DNA from 2 places in the Paenibacillus sp. FSL R7-0313 genome. Region 1 is predicted to be linked to the other one. Evidence: riboswitches for the same ligand, from Rfam matches in the RefSeq annotation. Region 1 holds a riboswitch; the other holds the start of a gene.
What was found. Region 1 has a riboswitch for thiamine pyrophosphate ahead of tenA (thiaminase II). Riboswitches for the same ligand answer to the same signal wherever they lie in the genome.

Region 1 (4,598 bases):
GTCATGACCCGATACAAAGGTTAGATCTATGCCTGGGATGTGGTAAACGAGGCGATTGCGGATAGCAATGGTGATGCCAACGGTTTACGTAAAAGTCCCTTTTATGAACTAATCGGTCCGGATTACATTGAGAAAACTTATGAATTTGCTCGTGCAGCCGATCCGGATGCCAAATTATACTACAACGAATACTTCACGGAAGTCCCTGAGAAAAGAGAGCATATGTATCAGTTGGTCAAACGACTGAAAGAGAAGGGACTCATCGATGGAGTGGGTTTGCAATCCCACTATAATCTGGAATCCCCGCCCATCGACGAAATTGAAAAAACGATCAACATGTTCGTCGAACTTGGATTGGATATTCAGATCACGGAACTGGATGTGGATAGCGGAATTCCATTTGGTGAAGAGATGTCGGATGAAGTTGCGGTGAAACAGGCGTATCGATATAAGGAATTGTTGGATTTGTACCAAAAACACAAAGATCACATTTCTTCAGTTACCTTATGGGGACTTCAAGATGAGAAGTCTTACAACAACCAGGCGATGCTATTTGATTCAGCCCTGAAGGCCAAAAAAGCATACTGGGGACTTGTGGATGAATCCAGCTTACCTGTGTTGACACAGAGAGCCGTCTCACTTTCGGGTAAACCGGATATCAAAAAACAGTCACAAGATCCACTCTGGAACAAAGCGGTGTCTACTCCACTGAAGGGCGACTCTTCGGGATCAGCCAGTTTCCGCACCTTATGGGATCATAGTAACCTGTATATCCTTGTGGATGTTCAGGATGCGAAGGCAGATGTGAATGACAAAGTAGAACTCTTTGTTGATCTCAATAACGGCAAGACCACCTCATATGAAGCAGATGACCGACACGTAATCATTAAGCGGTCAGGCAAAGCTGAGGGCGCGGAGCAGCGTTCATATCGTGTACGTGAGACAAAAACCGGATATTCGGTTGAATTGTCCATTCCATGGGGTGGTATACAAATCGGATCAGAATATGAAGCAGGTTTGGATATCCGTGTGACGGATGGCGCTGCAAGTGGGACACAACCTTATAGTCCACTGTACTGGAATGATCGAACACAATCTCAGGAGCAAGATACAAGCAAATACGGCGTGATTCAACTCGCCCCTATGCCCAAATCTGCACAAGCTATGCAAGGGATTGTTCAGATTGATGGGAAGAAAGAAGCCCTATGGAATAAGGCTGTACCATTTGAAGTAAAAAGGTTGAATGAGACCGAAGGTGCAGAGGCAGTGGCTCGCGCAATGTGGTCAGGGGAGTATCTATATCTGCTGATTGACGTCACTGATCCAAACATCATCACAGATAGCATCAACCCATGGGATCAGGATTCGGTTGAGATTTTCCTGGACGAGAATCACCAGCGGACACCGTATTTTCAATATGATGATGCCCAGTTCAGAATCAGTGCAGACAATGTGGCAACCTTTGCAGGCAGTGCTTCACCCGGACGCCTTGTAAGTGCTGTGAAGAAAACGAATAAAGGATACCTCGTAGAAGCCAGAATCCAGTTGAATTCACTGACGCCAAAGGCTGGAAATGTCCTCGGTTTCGAGCTTCAAATTAACGACAACCAGGGCGGAGGTAAACAGAACGTAGCCAAGTGGAATGATACGACCAATGAGAGCTGGAGAAACACTTCCCAGTACGGAATACTCACTTTTGTCGAAAAAAACAAACTCGGGCATTAAATCGTTTGCAGTAATAGTAATAATAGAAACCATCATAACAGGGGATAAAACTCAACCATTGTTATGATGGTTTTCATCGTTTACATACGTCACCAAAGGTGATGAGGTGGGATACAAACTGCCTTGACTATATTTAACAGCCCTTGATATACTAAATGGATGTTATTTTTTCTTTTATGGGAACAAGAAAGTAATCAACTACATACAACCGTTTGCGAGGGAGCCTTAACCGGCTGAGAGGGTGTTAAACCGACCTTACCTGATTTGGATCATGCCAACGTAGGGATGCAACGATGAAACGCTGTACTTGGGTAGCTCATGCGAACCCCCTTGTTTTAGTGTATTTGTCTGCGAAACATCCTATGGATGTTTCGTTTTTTTGTTTTTAAATACATACATTATGAATTGGAGGAACACATATTGACTATTTCAGAGAGACTACACCAGGCAGCACAGCCTGTATGGAAGGAATGTCTTGAGCATCCCTTTGTTAAAGGGATCGGGGATGGTTCTTTACAGGTTGAACAATTTCGTTATTATTTGCTGCAAGACTACTTGTACCTGTTCGATTATGCCCGCGTATTTGCACTAGGTATCGTCAAGTCGCACGACCCCAAATTGATGCAGTTTTTTAGTAAAAACGTAGATAACATCCTGAATGGTGAAATGAAAATTCATCGTTCTTATATGGAGCGTTTAGGAATTACAGAGGATCATGTTTTTCAGGTAAAACCTGCACTGAAAAATGCAGCCTATACAAACTATATGCTCTCAGTTTCCCATGCGGGCGGTATAGCAGAAGTACTTGTATCGATTCTGGCCTGCTCATGGAGCTATGCAGAGATTGGTCAAGTTCTTGCCCAAAAGCCAGGTGCAGCTGATCATCCTTTTTATGGAGAGTGGATCACAGGATATGCTTCCTCTGAATACAACAGCAGCAATCAATCCCTTGTGGCGTTAACGGATAAGCTATTAGAAGGCTGTAGCGAGGAAACGTACCAACGAATGGAAGATATTTTCGTGATGTGCAGTCGCTTCGAGCTTGATTTTTGGGAGATGTCATGGAGGCTGGAGCCTTAAGTTCACTGGTCGTTCATTCAATTAGAGAGTACCATATGACGCCACTCATTCAGATTCATTTAAGAATTGCCATCTATGATGAATTACATATAAAAAGATTCAACAACAATCATGAGGTGATGGCAATGAGTATATACAAATGGCCTAAATTTATCGGTGTAGCGGTGTTATGTACTGCAATGCTGACGGCATGCAGCTCGACTAATCAAGGAAGTGTGGACTCGGAAAGCAATTCGACTGAAACAGAACAAACGAATACGGATAATCAGAGTAAAACGGAGAATACTGCGCAGACAGTAGGGTATGCCGATCAAATCAACAAAACTGAGGTTATGTCCATTTCGATTGATGTGGATGAAACGGCATGGAAAGAGATGCTGGATAATGCAAATGAGGAGCAGTACATCTCAGCTAATATTACGATTAACGGAACAACGATTGAAAACGTCGGAATTCGTCCAAAGGGTAACTCCAGCCTTCGGCAAGTTGCTAGCGATGATACAACGGATCGATATAGTTTCAAAATCAAATTTGATGAGTATGTTAAGGATCAAACTTGGATGGGGTTGGACAAGCTCGTTGTGAACAACATGATTAGCGACAATAGTTATATGAAGGAATACTTGAGTTATGACATCATGAGTTATATTGGCGTAGATGCACCTTTATTCGCATTCTCCAATATTAGTGTAGATGGAGAGACTTGGGGTTTGTATCTGGCTGTTGAAGACATTGACAGCGGATATCTCGCTCGAGCCAAGAATGATGAGGGTGAACTTTACAAGCCGAACAATGATGACAACATGGGGGCAGGAGGAATGGGAGGGCCAGATGGCAATCCTTTTGCACAAGGGTATGGAGATATGCAGCCTCCTACTGAAGGTATGGCGCCACCGGATGGTGCAAGTCCGCCGAATATGAACAGCGGGACAGGGGAAGATGGAGCGAATACACTACCGGAAGCAGGTATGAAGGGTAACCGTGGTCCAGGTGGTATGGATGGAAGCGGCAATGGTGTTTCATTGGTGTATACCGATGACAAATCATCCAGTTACTCCGCCATCTTCGACAATGCTGAGACCAAAACAACAGAGGAAGATTATCAGCGTGTCACTGAATCGCTCAAAAACTTGAGCACAGGTACCGAACTGGAGAAATATGTGGATGTGGACGAAGTTCTGAGATATTTTGCAGCCCACACGGTCGTTGTCAATATGGACAGTTACACGTCCAACATGGGACATAACTATTATCTGTATGAAAACGATGGACAGATCAGCATGTTGCCCTGGGACTACAACATGGCCTTCGGTGGATTTCAAGCTGGTTCTGCCTCCGATGTCGTGAATCTGGCGATTGATACGCCGGTATCAGGGGTCAGCCTGGACGAACGTCCAATTTTAGGAAAGCTCCTTGAGGTGCCGGAGTATAAGGCCAAGTATCATGAATATTTGCAGGAGATCGTAGATGGATACTTCGCAGACGGAAAATATGAAGAAAAAGTGCAAAGCCTGAACAACATGATCTCAGAATATGTGAAGCAAGACCCTACAGCGTTTATTACGTATGATAAGTACGAGGAAGCTGTTACAGAATTGACCAAACTTGGCACGCTGCGTGCAGAAAGTATACAAGGGCAACTGGACGGAGATATCCCTTCCACGACCGAGAAACAAAAAGAGGACTCGGATTCACTGATTGATGCTTCTTCGGTTGACCTGTCCAAACTGGGTGAAAATAATACGCGAGGAGGCATGGGAGGTCGCGGTCGTGAAGCTGCAGAGAGTAATCAG
Region 2 (4,598 bases), 370 kb from region 1:
GCTTTACGGGAATCATGCCTGCCTCATAAGCCAGCCTACCTGCCTCTACCCCCAATCTCATCGCCTTAGCCATGCTCACTGGATCCCCTGATCCGGATACGGCTGTATTTAACAATACGCCATCGGCACCAAGTTCCATCGCATAAGCAGCATCTTTGGGGGAGCGCAATCCTGCGTCCACAATCACAGGTACAACGGCCTGCTCAATGATGATCTCAAGGTTATAGGGATTGATGATGCCTCTGCCAGCTCCGATGGGAGAAGCGCCAGGCATTACAGCATGTACGCCAAGCAATTGCAGCCTTTTGGCCAGAATGACATCATCTGAAATATAAGGCAATACCGTGAAGCCCTTTTCAAGCAAAATTTCGCAAGCCTTGTACGTTTCAATCGGATCTGGGAGTAGCGTAATTCCATCTCCGATGACTTCGACTTTTATCATATCACAAAGTCCTGAAGCCCGCGCAAGCTCGGCAATTCGCACCGCCTCTTCCGCATTGGAAGCTCCAGCCGTATTCGGAAGAAGAGTGTATTTGTCCAGATCCAATGTATCCAGGAAATGCTTCTGGTTGCGCTCCTCCAGATTCAGACGACGAACAGCAAAGGTTAAAACTTCCGTTTCAGATGCTTCCACAGCCTGACGTTGCACTTCCAGATCCGAAAACTTGCCTGTTCCGAGCAACAATCTGGACTCAAACGTATATTTACCAATGTTCAACATCATCAACCGCCTCCTACAAAATGTACAATCTCGATTCGATCGCCTTCTCTTAATGCCGTCGTTTCATGATACTCACGGGTTAAAATATGCTTGTTCAGCTCTACAACTACAGTCTTGACTTGCAGGTCAAATGATTGAAGCAGTTTATCCACACGATTCAATCTGTCTTCAATCTCCATCCGTTGACCATTAACGATGATATTCACTGCACCACTCCCTTTCTGTTCAATCGCTCCGGACTCAGCGCCTCAATTCCGAGTTCTTCTGAGCTTTTGCCAGCGAGCAACTCAGCGATAAGCCTTCCTGTTATCGCACTAAGCAAGATACCGTTGCGGTAATGCCCAAAGGCGGCGAACAGCCCTGGTATACTCTTGCAAGCACCTATATAAGGCAATCCATCTGGAGTTGCCGGTCTTACGCCTGCCCACGCTCGTATAAATTGTGCTTCTTTCATCCCAGGCACCCAGTGGGTAGCCGCTGTTAGCAGCTTCTGAACACCCTGTACAGAAACGTTCAGATCGGTTCTGCCTGGCAGACTGGTTGCCCCGAGCCAAACTTCGCCATTAGCTTTGGGAACAATATAGATATCCTCTGCATACACCGTTCTGTCAGGTCTGTACCCAGCATGTTCATCTGAGAACTGAACGGCGGCTATTTCTCCTTTTACCGACCACACAGGCATGCTCAGATTCACATGTCTCATCAACTCTTCACTCTGTAATCCAGCCGCTATAATGACATGTTTACATCTCATCTCACCGATCGATGTGGTGATTCCCTGCACGCCATGTTCGTTTGCTTGCACACGTATATCCTGTATGTCCTCCATAACCCGTGCTCCAAATGCTTGAGCGGATTCAGCATATGCCTTCGTTAGATGGACTGGAAGAATCTCACTCTCGTAAGGTCTGTAGTAGGCTCCATACGTATCTCTGTTAAGCCATGATGCCTCCTGTTGCACAACGGAACGATCCCACCATACCTCATCAGCAGAAGCAGAAAACGCAGACTTCCGATTGTCCTTATAACTACTTAATTCACTGTATGAACGAAAAGGAGTTAGGAATCCCTGGCATTGCAGGCCAGTCTCTACCTCACTGAGTGTAGCCATTAGCACCTGTTGCTCGATAAGTAACTGTCTACTCTGTCTGGCAAGCTTAGCCATCAAAGGATGAGCAAAATCCTCACTGTCTGCCGCCAGCATTCCAGCCGCCGCGCAAGAAGTGCCTCCTGCAATCGCCGAACGCTCCAGCAACAGCACATCCTGTCCACGGGAAGCAAGCTCATACGCAATGGCACATCCAACAACACCTCCGCCTACAATAATCGTTTCTGCATGAATCTTATCCGGATTATCAGTTACAATCTCTTTCATCCTCTCATCTCCTTTCAGTCGCGCAGACCTTCGGTAGCAACGATAGCCTGCCTTAATGATGCAGCGGCCCGATCCGGTGAATCGCTCGCCCATACATTCGAGATCACAGCAACTCCCTGTGCGCCTGCAGAGCGAATCGCGTGAATGTTTCCCGGTTCGATGCCACCGATCGCCATGACAGGAATGGAGACACTCCTGCACACTTCAGCAAGAGCATGTAATCCTCTGGGGTCAAGATCAGGCTTACTGTTGGTTGAGTAGACATGCCCGAAGAAAAGGTAATCGGCTCCCCGTTCTTCAGCGATTTTCGCCTCATCGATGGAATGAACAGATCCCCCTAGACGAAGTCGCTGCACATTGCTTGTGACAGTAGGGTTACAGTTGCGTATCGCATCTTGCCCCCAATGTACACCTCCATAGATGTCATTTTGTGAAGGCAGCTCTGAACCATTGATAACGATGCGACAAGATGGAACGCCAACGCTACGCAGACTTTCAGCCCAACCGATCTTGTCTTGCCATGTGAGTTGTTTTTCTCGTATATGAATATAGTCCACCGATGGCCAAACGTCCTTTGCAGCTTTTACAAAAGATGCTTGATCCCCTGCACCCGTAGAAACAACATGCAACTCAAATGATCCGTGTACATGTTCATGAGAAATTACCGTACCATCCCTCTCCTTCCATGCGTGAATGCTATGAAAACACAAAAAAGCCACTCCCGTAGGGGAGTGGCTGCGTATTAAATATTGAACCAGATGACTGACTGAAGCATACAGTTCATTTCGTGCAATTCAGCTATGGACCTTATAGCCATAACGTTATACACGCAACTGCATGTTTCAATTCGTTAAGCAGACGGTCCTTTTGAGTTGCCGTTTGCTCACGTCATTCACTGAAACGCGCTCGCCACTTCCCTACGCTGGTATGATCCAGATCAGGTGCAAAGGGTCCGGAATCGCATTCTTCCATCTCAGCCGCATCGTGCGGCCCCCCTAGTGTTCATATGAAGTTGTAGCCTATGTTACCATAGACGGATTTTTTTGTCACCGTCATTTCTGTTAAACATTGTCTTAAATCGTCTAGTTTTTCTCAGACCATTCTTCGACATTCCATGTTTTGGTAACCCAACCCTCGTAGAAATCAGGTTCATGAGATACCAGTAACACCGTTCCCTTGAATTCTTTCAAAGCACGCTGCAACTCCGCTTTAGCTGTGACATCCAGATGGTTCGTCGGCTCATCAAATAGAATCCAGTTGCTTTCACGCATCAAGAGTTTGCATAAACGAACCTTGGCTTGTTCTCCACCACTCAGCATATTAAGCGGACGAGTAATGTGCTCATTTTTCAACCCACAGCGAGCGAGATGACCTCGGACCTCATTTTGGGTCAAATGTGAAAACTCATTCCAGACATCCTCAATCGGCGTGATATTCCCAGCACGAACCTCCTGCTCAAAATATGCCGTTTCGAGATAATCTCCTAAGAAAGTCTTTCCACTGAGTGGAGATATTTTTCCCAGGATGGTTTTCAACAGCGTCGATTTACCCACACCATTACAACCTACGATGGCAATTTTCTCACCACGTTCAATTGTCATTGTCATCTTAGGCAGCAAAGGAAACGTATATCCAATTTCAAAATCAATACCCTCAAAGACCGTTTTGCTGCTCGCACGGGCATCCTTAAATTTGAACGTTGGTTTGGCCGCTTCATCTGGGCGATCAATACGTTCAATTCTGTCCAACTGCTTCTCCCGGCTCTTCGCTCGACCTGAAGTTGAAGCACGTGCCTTGTTACGCTGAATGAAATCTTCCTGCTTCTTGATGTACTCTTGCTGCTTCTCATATGCATCAATATGCTGGGCTTTATTCATATCAGCCATCTCAAGGAACTTGTTATAGTTCGCTGCATATCTCGTTAATTTGGCAAATTCCAAATGATAAATGACATTTACGACTTCATTCATGAATTCCGTGTCATGGGAGATTAAGAGGAACGCGTGCGGGTAGTCCTTCAGATAACGTGACAGCCATTCAATATGCTCTACATCCAGATAGTTGGTCGGCTCATCCAGTAACAGAGCTGTAGGCTTCTCGAGCAGTAGCTTGGCAAGCAGCACCTTGGTACGTTGTCCACCACTTAGAGCTGCGACATCCCGATCAAGACCAATTGCGGACAAACCAAGACCATTAGCCATCTCTTCCACTTTTACGTCAATCAGATAAAAGTCGCCCTGTTCCAGTTGTTCCTGAATATCGCCCATCTCTTCCAGCAACTGCTCCAGCTTATCTGGATCTGCATCTGCCATCTGGTCCGTAATATTCATCATTTCTTTTTCCAATTCAAGCAACGGAAGGAATGCATCTTTAAGCACGTCACGAATGGTTTTACCTGGCGTAAGCTTCGTGTGCTGATCCAGATATCCATAACGGACCTTAGGTGTCCATTCCACTTTTCCACTATCTTTAAGCAATTTACCTGTAAGGATGTTCATTAAT

Region 2: another riboswitch for thiamine pyrophosphate. It lies ahead of NSQ38_RS17985 (thiamine phosphate synthase); the one in region 1 lies ahead of tenA (thiaminase II).

What each region holds. Positions count from the first base shown of each region.
Region 1 covers NZ_CP150219.1:4,456,829-4,461,426, reverse strand. The annotation lists partial or broken gene NSQ38_RS19560 (endo-1,4-beta-xylanase) at 1-1,125, shown strand, start outside; gene NSQ38_RS19555 (sugar-binding protein) at 1,144-1,725, shown strand; TPP riboswitch at 1,932-2,029, shown strand; gene tenA (thiaminase II) at 2,146-2,805, shown strand; gene NSQ38_RS19545 (CotH kinase family protein) at 2,931-4,598, shown strand, end outside.
Region 2 covers NZ_CP150219.1:4,084,059-4,088,656, reverse strand. The annotation lists gene NSQ38_RS18000 (thiazole synthase) at 1-721, opposite strand, end outside; gene thiS (sulfur carrier protein ThiS) at 724-927, opposite strand; gene thiO (glycine oxidase ThiO) at 924-2,096, opposite strand; gene NSQ38_RS17985 (thiamine phosphate synthase) at 2,111-2,815, opposite strand; TPP riboswitch at 2,994-3,103, opposite strand; gene NSQ38_RS17980 (ABC-F family ATP-binding cassette domain-containing protein) at 3,179-4,598, opposite strand, start outside.